4 linked regions of the Luteolibacter sp. LG18 genome follow. The main gene of each other region encodes a partner of the protein of the gene in region 3 in a complex. Links are inferred from orthologs where the notes say so. Each region holds a gene or a part of one and is shown on either strand. Other genes may lie near its edges. The genes, in order: accB, accC, accD and llg_RS01945.

Evidence for each region.
Region 1: the proteins of accD (region 3) and accB are in contact, whole or in part, in a solved structure (PDB 8UXZ), measured with the Escherichia coli proteins. The link is inferred for Luteolibacter sp. LG18 from one-to-one orthologs.
Region 2: the proteins of accD (region 3) and accC are in contact, whole or in part, in a solved structure (PDB 8UXZ), measured with the Escherichia coli proteins. The link is inferred for Luteolibacter sp. LG18 from one-to-one orthologs.
Region 4: the proteins of accD (region 3) and llg_RS01945 are in contact, whole or in part, in a solved structure (PDB 8UXZ), measured with the Escherichia coli proteins. The link is inferred for Luteolibacter sp. LG18 from one-to-one orthologs.

What each region holds. Positions count from the first base shown.
Region 1 is NZ_AP024600.1:930,548-935,370, forward strand. The notes cover bases 1-2,861. They hold accB (acetyl-CoA carboxylase biotin carboxyl carrier protein), read right to left. Parts: upstream 1,732-2,861; coding sequence 1,270-1,731; downstream 1-1,269. Other genes in these bases: accC (acetyl-CoA carboxylase biotin carboxylase subunit), read right to left, coding at 1-1,206; llg_RS03920 (hypothetical protein), read right to left, coding at 1,865-2,827. Also shown: tRNA (guanosine(46)-N7)-methyltransferase TrmB, read left to right, coding at 2,939-3,568; llg_RS03930 (WD40 repeat domain-containing protein), read right to left, coding at 3,569-4,823. UniProt on the Escherichia coli protein: This protein is a component of the acetyl coenzyme A carboxylase complex; first, biotin carboxylase catalyzes the carboxylation of the carrier protein and then the transcarboxylase transfers the carboxyl group to form malonyl-CoA.
Region 2 is NZ_AP024600.1:927,616-932,502, reverse strand. Bases 1-2,925 are described here. They hold accC (acetyl-CoA carboxylase biotin carboxylase subunit), read left to right. Parts: upstream 1-749; coding sequence 750-2,102; downstream 2,103-2,925. Other genes in these bases: llg_RS03900 (PfkB family carbohydrate kinase), read left to right, coding at 2,854-2,925; thiE (thiamine phosphate synthase), read left to right, coding at 2,116-2,739; accB (acetyl-CoA carboxylase biotin carboxyl carrier protein), read left to right, coding at 225-686; llg_RS03920 (hypothetical protein), read left to right, coding at 1-91. Also shown: more of llg_RS03900, read left to right, coding at 2,926-3,813; llg_RS03895 (TIGR02597 family protein), read left to right, coding at 4,225-4,887. UniProt on the Escherichia coli protein: This protein is a component of the acetyl coenzyme A carboxylase complex; first, biotin carboxylase catalyzes the carboxylation of the carrier protein and then the transcarboxylase transfers the carboxyl group to form malonyl-CoA.
Region 3 is NZ_AP024600.1:1,145,317-1,150,205, reverse strand. The notes cover bases 1-2,927. They hold accD (acetyl-CoA carboxylase, carboxyltransferase subunit beta), read right to left. Parts: upstream 1,916-2,927; coding sequence 1,085-1,915; downstream 1-1,084. Other genes in these bases: llg_RS04860 (CPBP family intramembrane glutamic endopeptidase), read right to left, coding at 2,735-2,927; llg_RS04865 (ComF family protein), read right to left, coding at 1,990-2,757; llg_RS04875 (folylpolyglutamate synthase/dihydrofolate synthase family protein), read right to left, coding at 1-954. Outside these bases: more of llg_RS04860, read right to left, coding at 2,928-3,796; llg_RS04855 (hypothetical protein), read left to right, coding at 3,877-4,137; leuD (3-isopropylmalate dehydratase small subunit), read right to left, coding at 4,282-4,884.
Region 4 is NZ_AP024600.1:483,249-488,106, reverse strand. Bases 1-2,896 are described here. They hold llg_RS01945 (acetyl-CoA carboxylase carboxyltransferase subunit alpha), read left to right. Parts: upstream 1-919; coding sequence 920-1,873; downstream 1,874-2,896. Other genes in these bases: llg_RS01935 (enolase C-terminal domain-like protein), read right to left, coding at 2,506-2,896; llg_RS01940 (hypothetical protein), read right to left, coding at 2,157-2,450; llg_RS01950 (LysM peptidoglycan-binding domain-containing protein), read left to right, coding at 1-905. Outside these bases: more of llg_RS01935, read right to left, coding at 2,897-3,948; gpmI (2,3-bisphosphoglycerate-independent phosphoglycerate mutase), read left to right, coding at 4,127-4,858. UniProt on the Escherichia coli protein: Component of the acetyl coenzyme A carboxylase (ACC) complex. First, biotin carboxylase catalyzes the carboxylation of biotin on its carrier protein (BCCP) and then the CO(2) group is transferred by the carboxyltransferase to acetyl-CoA to form malonyl-CoA.

The sequences.
Region 1 (4,823 bases), 220 kb from region 3 along the record:
GCGGGCGATGGCGATCTCACGGGTGGCACCGGTCACGATGAGCTTGGCGATCATCGAGTCGTAGTGCGGCGGCACGGAGTAGCCGGAGTAAACGTGGGTGTCCACGCGCACACCCTTGCCACCCGGGGCATACCAGAGGTCGATCTTGCCCGGGCTGGGGCAGAAATTGTTGTAGGGGTCCTCCGCATTGATGCGGCACTCGATCGAGTGGCCGCGCGGGGTGGCGTCGAGCACGTGGTGCGACAGCGGCTCACCGGCTGCCACGCGGATCTGCTCCTTGATGAGCTCGCAGCCCATCACTTCCTCCGTCACGGGATGCTCCACCTGGATGCGGGTGTTCATCTCCATGAAGTAGAAGTTCTCGCCCGCCTCATCGACGAGGTACTCGATCGTGCCCGCGTTCTCGTAGCCGATCGCGGAGATCAGATCCACGGAGGCCTTGCCCATGCGCGCGCGCAGTTCGGGAGTCAGCAGCGGCGAGGGACACTCCTCGATGATCTTCTGGTTGCGGCGCTGCATCGAGCAATCGCGCTCGCCGAGGTGGATGAAATTGCCGTGGGTGTCGGCGATGACTTGGAACTCGATGTGGTGCGGGTTGAGCACCAGCTTCTCCAGGTAGCACTCGCCATTGCCGAAGGCCGCGAGGGCCTCGTTCGAAGCGGCGCGGAACAGGGAAATGAAGTCCTCCTCCTTGAAGCACGGGCGCATGCCGCGGCCACCGCCGCCGGCAGTCGCCTTGATCATCACCGGCAGGCCGATCTTCTTCGCTTCCACCAGCGCGGTTTCGGCATCGGCCATGATGCCGGAGCCCGGGGTGACCGGCACGCCATTCGCCACCGCGGTGGCACGGGCGGTGGCCTTGTCGCCCATCATCGAAATGACGGAGGCGGACGGCCCGATGAACTTGATGCCGGAGGTGGCGCAGATTTCCGCGAAGCGGGCGTTCTCCGAAAGGAAGCCGTAGCCCGGATGGATCGCGTCCGCACCGGTGATCTCGGCGGCGGCGATGATGCGGTCCGGCTTGAGATAGCTCTCCTTGCTGGAGGCAGGCCCGATACAGACCGCCTCATCGGCGAGGTGGACGTGCATGGAATCGACGTCCGCCTCGGAGTAGACGGCCACGGATTCGACGCCGAGCTCACGGCAGGCGCGGATGATGCGGAGGGCGATTTCGCCGCGATTGGCGACCAGGACGCGCTTGAACATGAGGAAGTTTGCGAGTTTTCAGTGTTCAGCTTTCAGGAAGAAAACCGAAGACGTGGAAAGGGATCACTTGATGCGGAAGAGGACGTCGCCGTATTGGACCGGGTTGCCTTCCTCGGCGACCACGGCGCAGATCGTGCCGGAGCGCTCGGCCTTGATCTCGTTCATGACCTTCATCGCTTCGATGATGCAGAGCGTCTGGCCTTCGGAAACGGCGGTGCCGACTTCGACGAAGTTCGGGGCATCCGGAGCCGGCTTGCGGTAGAAAGTGCCCACCATCGGGGAATTGATCTCCGCGCCTTCGGCAGCCGGAGCGGCGGCGGGAGCACCCGTGGCGGCGGGGGCGGCGGCAGGAGCAGCCACGGCCACCGGGGCGGCGGCCGGGATGGAGCCGATCAGGCCGCGCAGGGCCTCGAGATCCGGGCCCTTCTTCATCTTGATGTGGAAATCCTCACCGGTGAGATCGAAATAGGTGAGTCCATGCTCGTTCATGAGCTCGACGATCTTACGGATTTCCTGGAGGTCCACGGTCGGAAAGGGGTTCGGTTGGTCGGTTGGGGCGGGCCGATGCCCGCCTGAGTTCCCGGAGGCTAGGGATGGGCGGGAAAGAGCGTCAAGCCGAACCCACCTTTCCAACAGATCGAGGGCCTTCCAAGCCCCCTCACGGCCCCGCCTTGGCCGGAGAAGGAGCGGAAAGGCTCCACACCACCTCGCCGACCTCCTTCCCCTCGTCCGAAGCCGTCCCGAAGGTGGTCACCTTCTCCTCATTTTGCTGGAGCGCTGATTTCCCCTCCCTCGTCCCAGGAGCCACTTTTGCCCGGGCCATCAGCAACTCGTAGGCGTCCTTCGACTTCGCCTTGAGGACCTTCCGGGAGAAATCGTAACCCACCGCCCCCTGCGGATCGAGGCTCCACCCGAGATCCACCCCCATCCCCCGGAGGCCGCCCTCCGGCATGTCCCCGCTGTCCGCCGAGTCGCTGAAAGCAAACAAACGGCTTTTCCCCTCCTCAGGCCCCGCCGGCAGCCCGGCAGGCGGCTTGCCGGTTTCCAGCCACTGCCGCTGTTCCGGGGTCAAGAACCACGTGAACTCGGAGCCCAGCACCGGCTCGACCTTGAACGTCAAGCGCCCGGCAGACGTGCTCACCTCCTCCGCCGAGGCCGGATCCCGCTCCAGCAGCAACCGCAGCACCGCCCCTTTGCGCAGCAGGAACACCGGCGTCCATTCCTTGGAGAGCTTCCCGGTGGTGGTGATGCCGAGCACATTGAAAGCGGGCAGCGGTCCGCGGATCTGGAAGGTCCGCGTGGCGGCACCCTCGACGTGGTAACTGGAACCCGTGGAGGCCTCCTGGCCCTTCTCCAGCTTGATTTTCTTCCGCGGAAACTTCGGGCCTCCGGTCTCGGACTGGGCCACCCCCACCTTCTCGATCTCCCGGATCGCGCCGCTCTGGATCAATTGCGGCAGCTTGGCGACGGCCTCCTTCCACCCCGCCGGATTGCCTGCCTCGTGGCGGGCCAAAAGGGCATCGGCATATTTCGCGTCCATCTCCAGCCACCAGCCCTCTTTCGCCCACCCCACGCCCGGAAGAATCAGCCACGCCAGAAGTCCCACCACGGATTTTGTCATCGTCCGATGCCCCCAAAAAGCGCGCCGGGGGTCAACCTGCAAATCCTCCGCGCAGCCCTCCCCCGGATTCAGTCTTGCGGGAACAGCCCGCCTTGGTTTGCGATTCCGCCCGTGACCGCCACCGAGCCCGCCCGCACCCGCACCGCGTTTCCCGCCGAGTTCATGCCCGCGGACTATTTCAAGCGCTGGGAACCCGTGGCGGTCTTCGGAGACGCCAAGCCGCTCGAAATCGATCTCGGCTGCGGCGATGGCTCGTTCCTGCTCGGCATGGCGGAGCAGTATCCGGAGCGAAATTTCCTCGGCGTCGAGCGCCTGCTCGGCCGGGTCCGCAAGGTCAGCAAGCGCATCACCAAGGCCGGCCTGCCGAACGCCAAGGTGCTGCGCTTGGAAAGCCGCTACACCGTGGAATGGCTGCTGCCTCCCGCCTCCGCCAGCCGCATGCACCTGCTGTGCCCGGACCCGTGGCCGAAGGCGAAGCACCACCGCCGCCGCCTGATCCAGCAGCCCTTCCTCGAAGCGGTCTGGAACGCCCTCCAACCCGGCGGCGAGTTCCTGTTCATGACCGACCACCCCGAATACTACGAGTGGGGCGTGGAGGAGATCGCGAAGTTCGCCCGCTTCGAGCGTCTGGAGTGGGAGGAAGACACCTTCTTCTACCCGAAGACCGACTTCCAGATCCAGTGGGAGGCGGAGGGCAAACGCATGTGGCGGCTGCGCGTGCGAAAGCCCGCAGGGGCGTGATCACCGCGCCACCCCGGCCACCGTGGTGGAGGGGAGTTCCTTGAGATCCGCCACTTGGAAAAGCCGGACCCGGCCATCGACCACCAGCAAAACCCGCACCCCATCCGGCGAAATGGCTAGGCTGTCACCTGTCAGGACTTCCTGATACCGAAGTGAGGTATACCCTGTGCAGACCAACGGCTGTCCCGGAGCAGCATCCTCTTTCCGGTCCAATCGCATGAGGGTGGCGGAACCTGCTTTTTCCTCGGCGAGGCGCTCCCTCCCCAGCAACGCAACGACGCGATCCTTCACCGGACTTGCCGCGATTTGGAGCACTGGCTCGCTCCCGTGATAGGAACCCCGGGGGGAGCCTGTGGACGCCTCGGTGAAGGACACAATCCCGTCCGCACCCCATGAGACGAACAGGCGCCCAGCGTCCGCACCCAGGACGTGAGGCCCATCCAGATCACTGTGCATCGGCAGGTAATAGTCAGCGCTCCATGACGGCAACGAGGCGACATAGCTCGCCCCGCGCCCGAAGAAGACCCGCATCCTTTTGCCGCCATCCACGAATTCCGCCCCCGCCCCCCAGGCTTTCTCCACCGGTTTCCCGACCAAGCGACGCGTGGCGGCATCCCATACGCACACCATTCCTATCCCTCCGCAATCGGGCTGATCGCTGCAAGCCATGATGTAACGCCCGTCCGCCCCGATCGACAACCTCGAGTAATATCCCGACCCAGGATGCCGGAGCGTCTCTCCCACCGGCTTCCACGTCGTGGTGTCGAAACAACGGATCGCTCCACTGCTGTCGAGTATCCATGCTCTCTTGCCATTCTGCTCGAACACGCCTTCCGGCATGGCGTCCGGGTCGTCCTTGGAAACGTCCAACGGGATCTCCGCCACCTTCTGGCCGGTCTTGGTATCGTGGATCCTCGCCACCTCGCGTTGCTCGAAAGTCATCAAGCGGAAGCCTCCAGGAGACAGCGCCGCCCGAATCCGGCCATTCTGAAAAGAAGCCGGGATTTCCGCCGACATCGCCTTGCCGGTCTGAAAATCATAAAGTCGGCTACCACCTTCCTTGGAACCAGCGAGGACCCATTTTCCCTCCTGATCGACCTTGGACCAGGAATTCTCGCCGCCCACAAACCGGTCAATTTCCGCAGCCAAGGCCTCCCCGCTCACGGCATCCCAGAACCCGATGCGGCCTCCTCTTTCCGAAGCGATGATCCTATCGCCGTTACCCGCGAACCATGCCCCCTCGACCTTCCCTTGC
Region 2 (4,887 bases), 220 kb from region 3 along the record:
CACCTTCGGGACGGCTTCGGACGAGGGGAAGGAGGTCGGCGAGGTGGTGTGGAGCCTTTCCGCTCCTTCTCCGGCCAAGGCGGGGCCGTGAGGGGGCTTGGAAGGCCCTCGATCTGTTGGAAAGGTGGGTTCGGCTTGACGCTCTTTCCCGCCCATCCCTAGCCTCCGGGAACTCAGGCGGGCATCGGCCCGCCCCAACCGACCAACCGAACCCCTTTCCGACCGTGGACCTCCAGGAAATCCGTAAGATCGTCGAGCTCATGAACGAGCATGGACTCACCTATTTCGATCTCACCGGTGAGGATTTCCACATCAAGATGAAGAAGGGCCCGGATCTCGAGGCCCTGCGCGGCCTGATCGGCTCCATCCCGGCCGCCGCCCCGGTGGCCGTGGCTGCTCCTGCCGCCGCCCCCGCCGCCACGGGTGCTCCCGCCGCCGCTCCGGCTGCCGAAGGCGCGGAGATCAATTCCCCGATGGTGGGCACTTTCTACCGCAAGCCGGCTCCGGATGCCCCGAACTTCGTCGAAGTCGGCACCGCCGTTTCCGAAGGCCAGACGCTCTGCATCATCGAAGCGATGAAGGTCATGAACGAGATCAAGGCCGAGCGCTCCGGCACGATCTGCGCCGTGGTCGCCGAGGAAGGCAACCCGGTCCAATACGGCGACGTCCTCTTCCGCATCAAGTGATCCCTTTCCACGTCTTCGGTTTTCTTCCTGAAAGCTGAACACTGAAAACTCGCAAACTTCCTCATGTTCAAGCGCGTCCTGGTCGCCAATCGCGGCGAAATCGCCCTCCGCATCATCCGCGCCTGCCGTGAGCTCGGCGTCGAATCCGTGGCCGTCTACTCCGAGGCGGACGTCGATTCCATGCACGTCCACCTCGCCGATGAGGCGGTCTGTATCGGGCCTGCCTCCAGCAAGGAGAGCTATCTCAAGCCGGACCGCATCATCGCCGCCGCCGAGATCACCGGTGCGGACGCGATCCATCCGGGCTACGGCTTCCTTTCGGAGAACGCCCGCTTCGCGGAAATCTGCGCCACCTCCGGCATCAAGTTCATCGGGCCGTCCGCCTCCGTCATTTCGATGATGGGCGACAAGGCCACCGCCCGTGCCACCGCGGTGGCGAATGGCGTGCCGGTCACCCCGGGCTCCGGCATCATGGCCGATGCCGAAACCGCGCTGGTGGAAGCGAAGAAGATCGGCCTGCCGGTGATGATCAAGGCGACTGCCGGCGGCGGTGGCCGCGGCATGCGCCCGTGCTTCAAGGAGGAGGACTTCATTTCCCTGTTCCGCGCCGCTTCGAACGAGGCCCTCGCGGCCTTCGGCAATGGCGAGTGCTACCTGGAGAAGCTGGTGCTCAACCCGCACCACATCGAGTTCCAAGTCATCGCCGACACCCACGGCAATTTCATCCACCTCGGCGAGCGCGATTGCTCGATGCAGCGCCGCAACCAGAAGATCATCGAGGAGTGTCCCTCGCCGCTGCTGACTCCCGAACTGCGCGCGCGCATGGGCAAGGCCTCCGTGGATCTGATCTCCGCGATCGGCTACGAGAACGCGGGCACGATCGAGTACCTCGTCGATGAGGCGGGCGAGAACTTCTACTTCATGGAGATGAACACCCGCATCCAGGTGGAGCATCCCGTGACGGAGGAAGTGATGGGCTGCGAGCTCATCAAGGAGCAGATCCGCGTGGCAGCCGGTGAGCCGCTGTCGCACCACGTGCTCGACGCCACCCCGCGCGGCCACTCGATCGAGTGCCGCATCAATGCGGAGGACCCCTACAACAATTTCTGCCCCAGCCCGGGCAAGATCGACCTCTGGTATGCCCCGGGTGGCAAGGGTGTGCGCGTGGACACCCACGTTTACTCCGGCTACTCCGTGCCGCCGCACTACGACTCGATGATCGCCAAGCTCATCGTGACCGGTGCCACCCGTGAGATCGCCATCGCCCGCATGAAGCGCGCGCTCGGCGAATTCATGATCCGCGGCATCAAGACCACCATCCCCTTCCAGCTCGAAATCATGAATCATCCGGATTTCGTCAGCGGCACCTACGACATCGGTTGGGTGACCCGTTACCTGGAAGAGAAGAAGGCCTGAGCCGCGGCGGACGATGCTCGCGACCGCGAAACTCTACGCCATCCTTGATCTCGGCTACGTCCAGCCCGTGGATGCGGCGCGGATCACCTCCGCGCTGCTGGCGGGTGGAGCCGGGCTGCTCCAGCTCCGGGCGAAGGGCAAGGACCGGGAAACCATTACGGCGGTGGCCCGGGAACTGGTCCCGCTGTGCCACGAGGCCGGAGTGCCGTTCATTCTCAACGATTACCCCGATCTGGCGGCTGAGCTCGGTGCGGACGGGGTCCACATCGGTCAGGACGATGGCCCGCTGGCCGCGGCCCGGGCGATCGTGGGCGAGGGAAAGATCATCGGCCGCTCGACCCATTCGCTGGAGCAGGCGGAAGCCGCGCTGGCCGAGGGATTCGACTACATCGGGTTCGGCCCGTTGTTTCCGACGCCTACCAAACTGGGCCGCCCCGGGATCGGCATGGAGAACGTCGCCGAAATGGAGCGGCGGGTGGGTTCGAAGATCCCCGCGTTCTGCATCGGTGGCATCAAGCGCTCCAATTTGCCCGAAGTGCTCGCGGCCGGTGCGCGTCGGGTGGTGATCGTGTCCGACCTCCTGACCGCGGAAGATGTGGCTCAGGCGACCCGGTTGGTGGTGGATCGGCTTTCCTAGGCCGCGCGACGGATCTTTCGTTGTCCCAAAGGGTTTTCCCTTGAGCCTTCCGCCCGCTTGTACTCTCATCCCGGCGCTGGTCGGTTAGAGCGTTCCAGCCCAATCATTCTTCTCATGGCCACTCCCTCTGCAATCCTCGTTGGTGGAACGATCGCGATCGATCACGTGAAAACGCCCGCGGCGGAGGCGGAGAACCTGCTCGGGGGCTCGGCGTCGTATGCAGCCTTGGCCGCGTCCTATTTCACCGCTCCGGTCCACCTGGTCGGCATCGTCGGCCAGGACTTCCCGCCGCAGCATCTCGCGATGCTGGAGAGCCACGGCGTCACCCTTGAGGGGGTGGAGCGTTCGGAGGGAGACTCCTTCGCTTGGTCCGGGGAGTACCATGAGAACATGAACGACCGCACGACCCGCAGTGTCTCGGTCAACGTCCTGGAGAACTGGGAGGTGAAGGTGCCGGCGTCGCTCGCCGCCAGCCCGATCGTGGTGCTCGCGAACATGTCGCCGGACAACCAGCTCCAGATGCTGGACCAGTGCACCGCCGCCGAGCGCTTCGTGGTGGCGGACACCATGGACCTGTGGATCAACATTGCCCGGGAGCGCCTGCATGAGGTGCTGAAGCGCATCGATCTGTTGGTGATCAACGAGGGCGAGGCCCGTGATTTCATGGGAACCTCCAACCTGATCCTGGCGGGCCGCCGTCTTCTCGAAACCGGCCCCCGCAATGTCGTTATCAAGCTGGGCGAGTTCGGGGCCATGTTGTTCTCCGAGCAGGAAACCGGTGACTCCGAGTGGGAGCTTTCCGAGAACACCTTCTTCCGCTGCGCCGCTTTCCCGCTGCGCGAGGTGGCGGATCCGACCGGAGCGGGGGATACCTTCCTCGGCGGTCTCGCCGGGCACCTCGCGGCGACCGGCAAGACCCGGTTCGGTTTCGATGATATCCGCCGTGCGGTGGTTCAGGGCTCGGTGGTGGCGTCGTTCACCTGTGAGGCATTTTCGACCCGCCGCTTGGAATCCTTGGACGAGGCGGCCATCGGTCAGCGCTTGGATCTCTTCAAGCGCATGAGCGATTGGTGAACCCTTGTGGCCGAAATTGGGAAGCCGAAGGCGGTTCGAAGTTCGGGTGGCATCGGGTCAATTTCGGCCATTAAAACTTTTCAAGGGTGGATTAAAATACCCACCCAAAAGGGGTAATTCGCCCCGTATGGGAGGCTTCCAGACATAAAAATTTTGGCCTGTGCGCCCCGGAATTTTTGATTTTCAATCCATTCATTTTCAATGGATTGGATGAAGGGGTGGCGTTAGATGCGCCGTGCGTGGCGTGAGGCTCGGGTAAATCCGCAGAATTTCCTTGCGCCTGTGCCCTGTACCCTGTTCTTTGGCTACGAAACCTACCGTTCCGTGGACTCAGTGCGTGACGAAGACGTCACGCACCCGCGGGGCTAAATCCTCGACGTCCCTCCAAACCGATCCTAAATCCAACCCGTCATGAAACCATTTCACTCCTTCGCCATGCTCGCCGCGATCGCCGCGGTCGGTCAGGCATTCGCCGTTGATGCTACCACCACGCCGGTGGGGTATGTGAGCCTGGGCAACAAAACCACGGGGCAGCCGGCAATCGCCGACGGTTCCGACGTGGCGATCTCCATTCCGCTTGTGAACGCGGCTGCTTTCACGAGCACGGTCGCTTCCGTGGCGGGCAATGTAGTGACTCTTTCCGCTTCGCCGACCCTCGGAACCGGTCCTTTCATCGCGGTGGTTGAGTCTGGCACGAAAGAAGGCTTGGTCGCTCTCGTTGCTTCGACCTCGGGTGCTAACGTGACTCTCACCCTTCAGCCTGGAGACAGCCTTACCGGCGTGTCCGCTGGCAATACGGTTTCGATTCGCCCGGCCAGCACGATCAAGAGCTTTTTCTCGGGCAACACCCTTGTCGACGGCCTGGAGCTCGACGCTTTCAGCGGTGCAACGGCTGGAACGAACCTCGCGCCGGATGCTCTGTTTTTCTACTTCGCCGGTGACTGGTATGACGCAGGCAGCAATATTGCCAATGACACCGTTCTTTATCCGGGTGAGAGTTTCATCATCCGCAATGTCACCGGTAGCAACCAGCAGTCGCTGGTGGTGTCGGGAGAAGTGCCGAAGTTCAACAGC
Region 3 (4,889 bases):
CTTCGAGGACACGGCGCTGAACAGCAGGGTGGCTTTCTTGTCGCCAAAGACCTGCCGCCACGTTTCCGCGAGCACCTGGGCGGCGTGCGGATTGTGCGCGCCATCGAGGATGATCTCCGGGCGGTCGGTGGCGGGGAAACGTTCGAAGCGGCCGGGCCACTTCACGCGGGACAGGCCGTATTGGACGACATCGAACGACAGCGGCACCCCGGCGGCATCGAGCGCGGCGAGGGCGACGGCGGCGTTCCAATTCTGGTGCGGACCGGCGAGGGCGATCGAGTAGCCGAGCAGCGGCTCGCGCACCAAGGTGAACGGGCAACGGTGCTCGTTGGCTTCCTTTTGCAGCACGCGCAGCGCGGCGGGGTCCTGCGGGGCGGAAATGGCGGGCGCTCCCTCCACGAAGATGCCGGCCTTTTCGGCGGCGATCTGTTCGATCGTGTCGCCGAGCCACTGGGTGTGATCGAGGCCGATGGGGGTGACCACGCAGACGTCGGCGGGCACGGCGGTGGTGGCATCGAGGCGGCCGCCCATGCCGGTTTCCAGCACGATCAGCTCGCACTCGCGCTCGCGGAACCAGCGCATCGCCAGCGCCAGGGTGATCTCGAAGAAGGTTGGGTGGGTTTCCAGCCCCTCGCAGAGCGCGCGCAGCTCGGTGAGCATGGCGGCGCAGGAGTCTTCCGGGATCTGGACGCCGGAGACCTGGATGCGCTCGCGGTAATCGACGAGGTGGGGCGAGGTGAACAGGCCGGTGCGGAGCCCGGCGGCGCGGGCCACGCTGTCGATCATCGCGCAGGTGCTGCCCTTGCCATTGGTGCCGGCCACGTGGACGACCTTCACGCCGTGGTCGGGGAAGGCGAGATACTCCTTGAGCAGGTTCCGCGGTCCCTCCAGCCCCAGCTTGATGCCGAACATCTGGGTGGAGAAGAGCCAGTCGATGGCGTCGGGGTAGGTCATGGGAACTAACTGGGAGTGGCTCCTTTCGAGGAGCCATTCATTCGCAGGAGATCCTTTGAAGGGTGGATGTTCGTCCTTCGTAGCGCGTCCCTCGCTGCATGGCTGCTCGAAAGCAGCCACTCCTCGGGGCTCACTCCGGCATCATGTAACCGAGCAGCTCGACGAGCTTGTCGCGCAGTTCCTTGCGCGGGACGATGGCGTCGATCAGGCCGTGATCGAGCATGAACTCGGCGGTCTGGAAGCCGGGCGGCAGGTTCTGGTGGGTGGTTTCCTTCACCACGCGCGGACCGGCGAAGCCGATCATGCACTTCGGCTCGGCGAGGTTGATGTCGCCGATGGTCGCGAAGGAGGCGGTGACGCCGCCGGTGGTCGGGTGGGTGAGGACGGAGATGTAGGGCAATTTCGCCTCGGAGAGGCGGGCGAGCGCGCCGCAGGTCTTCGCCATCTGCATCAGCGAGAGCATGCCTTCCTGCATGCGGGCGCCGGAGGAGGCGGAGACGATGATGACACCGCGCTTTTCGGCGACGGCGGTCTCGATGGCGCGGGTGATCTTTTCACCCACCACCGAGCCCATGGACCCGGCGAAGAACTTGAAGTCCATCACCGCGATCATCGCGGGCTTGCCGCCGACGGTGAGGCGGCCGGTGACGACGGCGTCGTTGAGGCCGGTCTTCTGGCGCAGGGAGCCGATCTTGCCCTCGTAGCCGTTGAACCCGAGCGGATTGGCGGAAACGAGGTCCTTCTCGGTTTCCTCGAAGCTGCCCGGATCGGCGATCAGGGCGATGCGCTCGGAGGAATCCATCAGGAAGTGGTTTCCGCACTGCGGGCAGGTGTGGAGGTTCTGCTGGAGCTCGAGCGTGTGGATCATCGCGCCGCAGTCCGGGCACTTGGTCCAAAGGCCCTCGGGCATGTCATCGCGTTTCTCGCGGCTGCGGAGGCTCGGTTTCTTGAAGATGCCCATGGGTATGAAAGGGGTCGGAACGGAACAGGTTCTGAAACGGCGGCGGGGAAGCCGCTCGCGCCGTGGCGGCGAGCCTAGCCGCGCATCACGGTGACGACAATCACCTTTTGAACCCCGCCCCGCAGGAGGGTGCGGGCGCATTCGTGGACGGTGGAGCCGGTGGTGAACACGTCGTCCACCAGCACGGCGCCGGGCGGTTTCCCGGCGGCGAAACGCTCCCCGGCGCGGCTCAGGGCGAAGGCCCCCTTGAGGTTCGCCAGCCGCTGGGCGCGGGTCAGGCGGGTCTGGGTGTCGGTTTTCCGGATCCGGCGCAGGGCGGGGAGGATCGGCAGGCCGGTGGTGGTGGAGAGGCCGCGGGCGATCTCGTGGGCCTGGTTGAACCAACGGGTGCGCTGGCGCGAGCGGTGGAGGGGGACCGGCACGAGCGGCCAGCGGTCGGCCAGGGCCTCGGCGAGGCGCGGGTCCTGGAAGGCTTCCGCGGCGAGGCGGCCGAGATCGGCGGCGAGGTGCAGGCCGCGGTGGTATTTCAGGTCGTGGACGAGCTGGCGGGTGCGCGGGTCGAAGGCCAGGGCGGGGCGGGCGAAGGCAAAGGCGTGCTTCAGGCCGCGGCAGTTCGGGCATTCGAAGGCGGTGTCGATCACGCCATCGAAGTGCTCGCCGCACATCGCGCAATACGGCTCGGTGAGGCGGGGCAGGCTGGTCCCGCAGGGGCCGCAGAGGTGGCGGCCGTGGGTGAGCGGGGCGCGGCAGAGGCCGCAGGCGGGCGGGTAGAGCAGGTCGAGCGCGCGGGAGAAGAGGCTTCGCCAGCCGCGCGGCGGGTCATGCGGCGTCGCGTCCGGCATGGCGGCGGGTGAGGAAATGGACCACCACGCCGGTGAGCGCCACGATCGCCAGTGGCAGCAGGCCCTCGCGGAGGGTGCCGCCGATCAGGAACCGCGAGACGCCGCCGAGCCCCGGGATGGGCTGGGTGATGGCCTTGAACACGAACACGCCGAAGACCCAACCGGCGTGCAGGCCGATGGGCAGCCACAGCGAGGCGGTGCGGACGCGGGCGTGGGCGACCACCGCGCCGAGCGTGAAGAGGGTGCAGAAGCTGGAAAGCAGCGGCAGCGGGTCGGCGTACTGGGCGAAGATCCGGCCGAGCAGCCAGAAGCCCGCGGTGTAGGACTCCGGATCGGGCACCGCGCCGAGCGTCTTCGGATCGAGGAAATGGAGGAAGGCGAAGAGGAACGAGAGGCTGGCGATGGCGGCCCACGGGCGCATGGCGCGCAGGAAGATGCCGAGCAGCACGCCGCGGAACACGATTTCCTCAATCGCGCCGATCATCAGCGAGGAAAACAGCGCCCCGGGGATCACCGATCCGAGTTTCAGCGGCTTGGGCGGGAACAGGTTGGCCACGCCCTTGGAGGAAAAGGCGCGGTCTTCCATCACGAAGGCACCGGCTTGCACCAGCCACCAGGCGAGCAGGGCGAGGCCGCCGAGGGCCAGCCCGAAGCCGAGCGCGAGGTGGGCCCAGCCGCGGGGATTCCGTTTCAGCGGCTGGCCTTCGTTGGCGGCCACGGCGGATTCCGGGAGCCGGAACGACCACGGGGTATCGCGGTAGCGGACCGGGCCGCGGCCGATCTTCAGCCAGCGCACCAGCGGGAAGAACAGCACCAGCGCGGAGAGCATCACCGAGCGGTTGAAGAAGCGGGGGAACTCCGAGCGGCCGCAGGCATCGGCCAGCCATTTCACGAAGCCATTGGTGGTCTTGCCATCGGTCACCTCGTGGAGCGCCTTGCCGGCGTTGAAGAGCATCGGGGACACCACCGCGGCCAGCAGCAGCACCGCCGCCACGTAGCACAGGATCTTCACGACGTCGTTGGTCAGGGCTCTCCGCACGGCGGGATGCTGACACCGGGCCGGAGCCAGTCAACGTCATCCCTCTGGACTCCGGGGCCGCCGCCCCCTACCTTCCCGGCATGGAAAGTCACGAATGGCGCGAGCGCACCGAGGAAGGTGTCCGGTATTACCGAGCCAACCGCCACGCCAACAAGTGGACGTTCATCACCACCCTGAAGACCGACCCGGATTGGGAAACCGTCGATCCGGTGCCGGAGGCGCTGTGGCGCGAACTGAGGGACGTGCTGTGGCGGAAGTACCAGCGGAAGCGCTGCCCGTGGAAGTTCATCGAGGACATCGACAAGATGCTCGGCGATGAGCCGAAGCCGGAGGGAAGATAGATTCCAGAGTCCAGAAGCCAGAGTCCAGAGAAGAGTCTTTGGCGGGGTGGCGCGCTCCGAGGGAGGTGATCCGCTCGCCGTTGGCATGAAAAAACCGGTGGCCGCGGGTGCGACCACCAGTTTGGAAAATCAAGCGGCCTGGCTTCAGACGTACGGCAGCTCCGCGGCCTTGGCGGCGATCTTGGTGTCGTTGTCGAGCAGCTCCTGGATCGGGTCCCAGCGGCCGGAGACGAGGGCCTCGCGGGCGGAGTCCGGCATGACGATCGGGAAATCGTGGCCGGCGCTGCTGCGGACGCGGAGGTTTTCCAGGTCGATGGTGACCTGCACGGCCGGGTCGGCGTTGACGGCGGCGCTGAGTGCGGCGATGTCCGCGGCGGTGGCGACCACGCAGGGCATGGCGAGGCCGGTCGAGTTGCCGAAGAAGATCTCGGCGAAGGACTCGGCGATCACGGCCTTGAAGCCATACTTGCTGAGGGACTGCGGGGCGTGCTCGCGGGAAGAGCCGCAGCCGAAGTTCACGCCGGCGAGCAGGATGGTGGCGGCGCGGAAGCGCTCGTCGTTGAGCGGGTGGTCGGTCTTCTCGCCGGTGTTCGGGTCGAAGCGGACGTCGTAGAACGCGAATTCACCGAGGCCGTCGAAGGTGACGCACTTCATGAAGCGCGCCGGGATGATGCGGTCGGTGTCGATATCGGCGCCGGGGATGAAGACGGCGCGGCCGGTGACGGTGGTGACTTTCTCGAGTGCCATGGTGA
Region 4 (4,858 bases), 660 kb from region 3 along the record:
TCGCCGCGCTCGCCGTGCTTGGCGTGCTCGGTCTCACCGGTGGGTTGGTCTACCACATCACGGTGAAGCCGCTACCGTTCTTCTCCAAGTACGTCCCGAATCCCACGGACGTGGTGCCGAAGGGGCCGGACAGCGACGTCAGCAAGATGCTCGATTCCGCGGACATGCCGGACGTCGAGCCCGGCGAGGTGGCCTATCAGAAGGCCGTGGAGCTGGTGGCCATGGGAAATATCCCGGAGGCCCGGGAGAAGCTGGAGTCCGTGGTCAATGTCTATCCGTCCTCCGCCTCCGCCGCCGATGCCCGCCGGATCGTCGGCGAGATCAACCTGGATGAAATCCTGTCCCTGGATTTCAAGGAGAACAAGGTGACCTACGATGTGAAGAAGGGGGACTCCTTCATGAAGATCTCCGCCGCGACCAAGTGCTCGCTGGACTGCATCATGATGCTCAACGGCCTGACCGACTTCGGCGGCCTGCACCCGGGCGACGACCTGATTGTGATGCCGCTGGATTACCGGATTCTGATCGAGCCGCAGAAGAAGATCCTTTCGCTGTGGAAGCTGGAGCAGAAGGAGGGGCAGCCGCCGCTGGCGAAGTTCGTGAAGGACTACCCGCTCATCCACGTCCAGATCCCCTCGAACATGGCGGCCCAGAAGACCACCATCGACTCGATGTCCGCCTATCTGGACGGCAAGAAGCTGGCCCCCGGCAACAAGGGCTACCGCCAGTCCGAGAAAATCATCCGTCTGGCGAAGATCAATCTCCAGATTCGTCCGCTCGCCGGCGGCACCGACAAGGACGCCGCCATTCCCCGGGGCCTCTACCTGAAGCCCTCCGACATGGAGGAACTCTACATCCTGACCCGGGTCGGGAATGATGTGGAAATCCGCCCCGCCACCCGCTAGCCTCCCTCACGCCCATGCAGCTCCTGGAATTCGAAAAGCCCGTCGCCGAACTCGAACGCGAACTCGAGAAACTTCGCACGAAGGCAGCGTCACAGAATATCGACATGTCGGCGGAAATTGAGACGATGGAGGGCAAGCTCGCCGACACGCGCCGGTCGATCTACGAAAACCTCACGCCGTGGCAGCGCGTCCAGATCGCCCGCCACACGAACCGCCCCTTCATGCTCGACTACGTCTCGCTGGCCTTCACCGATTTCTCCGAGCTCCATGGAGACCGCCACATCGGCGACGATCTCTCGATGCCCGGCGGCTTTGCCCGCATCGGCGGCAAGCGCGTGGTGGTGCTGGGGCACCAGAAGGGCCGCGACACCAAGGAAAACCTCAAGCGCAACTTCGGCAGCGCCCACCCGGAAGGCTACCGCAAGTCGCTGCGCCTGATGAAGCTGGCGGAAAAATTCGGCCTGCCGGTGATCGCCCTGATCGACACCCCCGGCGCGTTCCCGGGCATCGGCGCGGAGGAGCGGAACATCGCCGAGGCGATCGCCTACAATCTCCGTGAAATGATGCTGCTGAAGGTCCCGGTGATCGCCGTGGTCCTCGGCGAGGGTGGTTCCGGCGGTGCCCTCGGCATCGGTGTGGCCGACCGCGTGCTGATGATGGAGAACGCCTACTATTCGGTGATCAGCCCGGAAGGCTGCGCCGCGATCCTCTGGAAGCACCGCAAGCACGCTCCTGAGGCGGCCGAGGCGATGAAACTTTCCGCCCCGGACCTCAAGAAGCTGGCCCTGATCGACGACGTGATCCCGGAGCCCACCGGCGGCGCCCATCACGACCACAAGGCCACGGCCACGAATTTCCAGGCGGTGGTGCTCAAGCACCTCGACGAGCTGGCGAAGCTGCCGGTGGACGTGCTTCTCGACCGTCGCTACGCGAAGTTCCGCGCCTTCGGCGACTGGCAGGGGAAGTGAGCTCCAGCCAACTATCGTCGAGCCTCGACGTTGTCCCTTAGCCACGGAGTGGCGGCAGATCGTAGCCGTGGGTTTCAACCCACGGGCGAAATGCCGATGATGAATGGAGTCGCGGAGCGACGATTGAAAGGCGGACACGTGATATCCGGCGGATGGTTCTTCCGCGTCATCAATCGTCGCTCCGCGACTCCGATAGCAAGAGAGCCATTTCCCGTGGGTTGAAACCCACGGCTACGATCTGCCGCCACTCCGTGGCTGAAGAGAGATCGGAGCAACGGGCCTTTTATTCGACTGAAGGAGAATCGTCGACCGACTCTTCGTTTTCCTCTTCTTCATCTGCCGCCACCGGCAACTCATCCAGCAGTCCTTTATAGGACTTCTCATCGAAGCCGCGCCGTTTGCGGTAGGCGGCGTCCATTTCCTGGCCGAGACAGAGGGCGATCTGCTCCTTGGCCTCGGAGTCGGGCACGCCGAGTTTCAGCAGGCGGTCGAGGGTTTTCGCGACGTATTTCGTCTGGGGCGAAGTGAGCTGCTGTTCCACGGCGGCGAGGAGTTCCGGCAGGAGGTCGTCGTTCATGGAGGCAGTCTGCACGGCGGCGGACGCTTGGGAATGAAACTCGGCGGCATCCGATTCATGGCACCGCGCCGAGGCCCGGGCCGGTGAGTTGTTTGGTGGCGAGCTTGCCGTCGCGGGTGTCGAAGAGGCCGGGGAATTTCGCGGTCCACGCGGCATTGGCGGAGGGGACGTATTCGCGGGCGTTGCTCTCGATGGTGGAGAGCCCCGGGACGTGGGAGGCGATTCCGGCGGACTGGATGAGGGAGGCGCCGGGGCAGGTGAGATCCTGCACGCACAGGAACATGTCGTATTTCTTGCCCGCGGCGGCCATCAGCAGGGCGTGGGACTGGCCCTTGCAGGCTTTCAGGCAGGCACCGGTGTAGCCCATTTCGCGGGCGAGCAGGAGATTGTCCAGATCGGTGAGGGATTCATCGATTACCACGGGACGCAGCTTGGCGGCCTCGTGCATGAGGTTCTGGCGGTCGGCCTTCAGGTCGCGCTTGGTGGGTTGCTCCAGGTAGAGGATGCTCTCGAATCCCTGCGGGGCCTGCTCCTTCACCTTGCGGAGGTATTCCAACAGGTAGTCGACGTTCGGGCAGTGCTCGTTGAAGTCGCAGCAGTATTTCCATTCCACGTCCGGGCGGGTTTCGCGGGCCACCCGGTCGATCGCCACGGTGCGGGCGATGTCCCATTCCAGGTTCTCGCCCTGGAGCTTGATCTTGATGCGCTGGAGTCCGTCGCGCTGGATCCATTCGCCGAGGGTTTCCGGGAGGCCGTCATGGAGCCGGTCCTTGAGTTCGCCGGGAGTGACGGCGTCGAGGCCGCCGACGGAGTGGAACAGCCACACCCAGTCCCGCGGGGTGGGGGTGACGTAGCTGGCGAGCGATTCGCCTTTGAAGTCCGCGTTCAGGTAGCGCGAGAGATCGTGACCGATCAGCTCGGTGGAATAGGTCTGGTAGCAATTCAGGCCGAGGAGTTTGCCGAAGGCATCGTGCAGGGCGGCATCGAAGGCGCTGGCGGTGACTTGGGTGCAGAGCTTCGGAATCGGGGTGGGCAGCGCGAGTTCGCGGGAGACCTCGGCGGCGGCCTTCAGGTATTCGGGTTCGAGGAGGAAATTGATCTCGATCGGGTGGGCGGTGTCCTGGAAGCCTCCGGTGATTTTCTCGATCCGCTTGGCCAGCGTCCGCATCGCATTGAGCGTGGTGTCGTAGGACATCGTGCTGGAGGGGAACGACCAGACATTGCCCATCGGCATCGAGCCGAAGCCGGTGACGGATTTACCCGCGGCATTGGAGACTCGCGCGGTGACGTTGAGCAGGGTGACGCGGTCCACCGCGGTGCCGCCGAATTTGTAGGGCACCCGGTAGTTGAAATCCTCGAAGGCCATTTTCACCTCTTCGATCCGGAGGCCGGTGGAGGGTTTTCCGGTCACGATGGCGGGAGCGGCCGACGCCTGGCTGGCGAGTGGCAGCAAGGCGGCGGACTTCAGGAAATGGCGGCGGGACCAAGAGGGAGACATGAGGAAGTCAGAGGGTGGTTCCAATGGGCATCTGGAAATACGCGATCCAAACGGGTGAATATCCAAAAATTGCCACAAAATCAAACATTGTGGATCGAGTGCAGGATGCAGCGAATCTTGCTCTCCGGGCTTTCCCGCGCTGGACGCCCGGGGCCGGGGACGCTAAACGCCCGGCATCATGGCCAAGAAACCGGTGGTTCTCATCATTCGTGACGGCTGGGGTGTGAACCCCGGAGGGAAAGAAACGGCGAAGCGCGACGGCAACGCGACGTTGCTCGCGAACACCCCGTTCCACGACGTGATGCTGGAGCAGTATCCGAAGGGCCTCGTGAGCGCCTCTGGTCTGGATGTCGGCCTGCCGGCCGGCCAGATGGGGAACTCCGAGGTGGGTCACCTCAACCTCGGCGCGGGCCGGATCGTCTATCAGGACCTCACCCGCATCAACAAGGCGATCGAGGAGAACACGCTGGGTTCCAACCCGGTGTTCGCCGAGGCGCTGGAGAAGGCCAAGGGCAGCCGCCTGCATTTCATCGGTCTGGTGTCGGACGGCGGTGTGCACAGCCACCTCGAGCAACTCATCGCGATGGTGAAACTCGCCGGTGCGGCGGGCGTGAAGGACATCGCGATCCACGCCATCACCGATGGCCGCGACACCTCGCCGACCGGTGGTGAAGCCTACCTTTCGAAGCTGGAAGATGAAGTGAGCCCGGTGGGCGCCCGCATCGTGACGGTGACCGGCCGCTATTTCGCGATGGACCGCGACAAGCGCTGGGAGCGCACCAAGCTGGCCTGGGACGCGATCGTGCGCGGCACGGGCGAGGAGCGCCACGTGCTGGCCAGCGAGGCGGTGGCCGATTGGTACCGCCAGGACAAGACCGACGAGTTCCTGCCCGGCATGGTGTTCACGAAG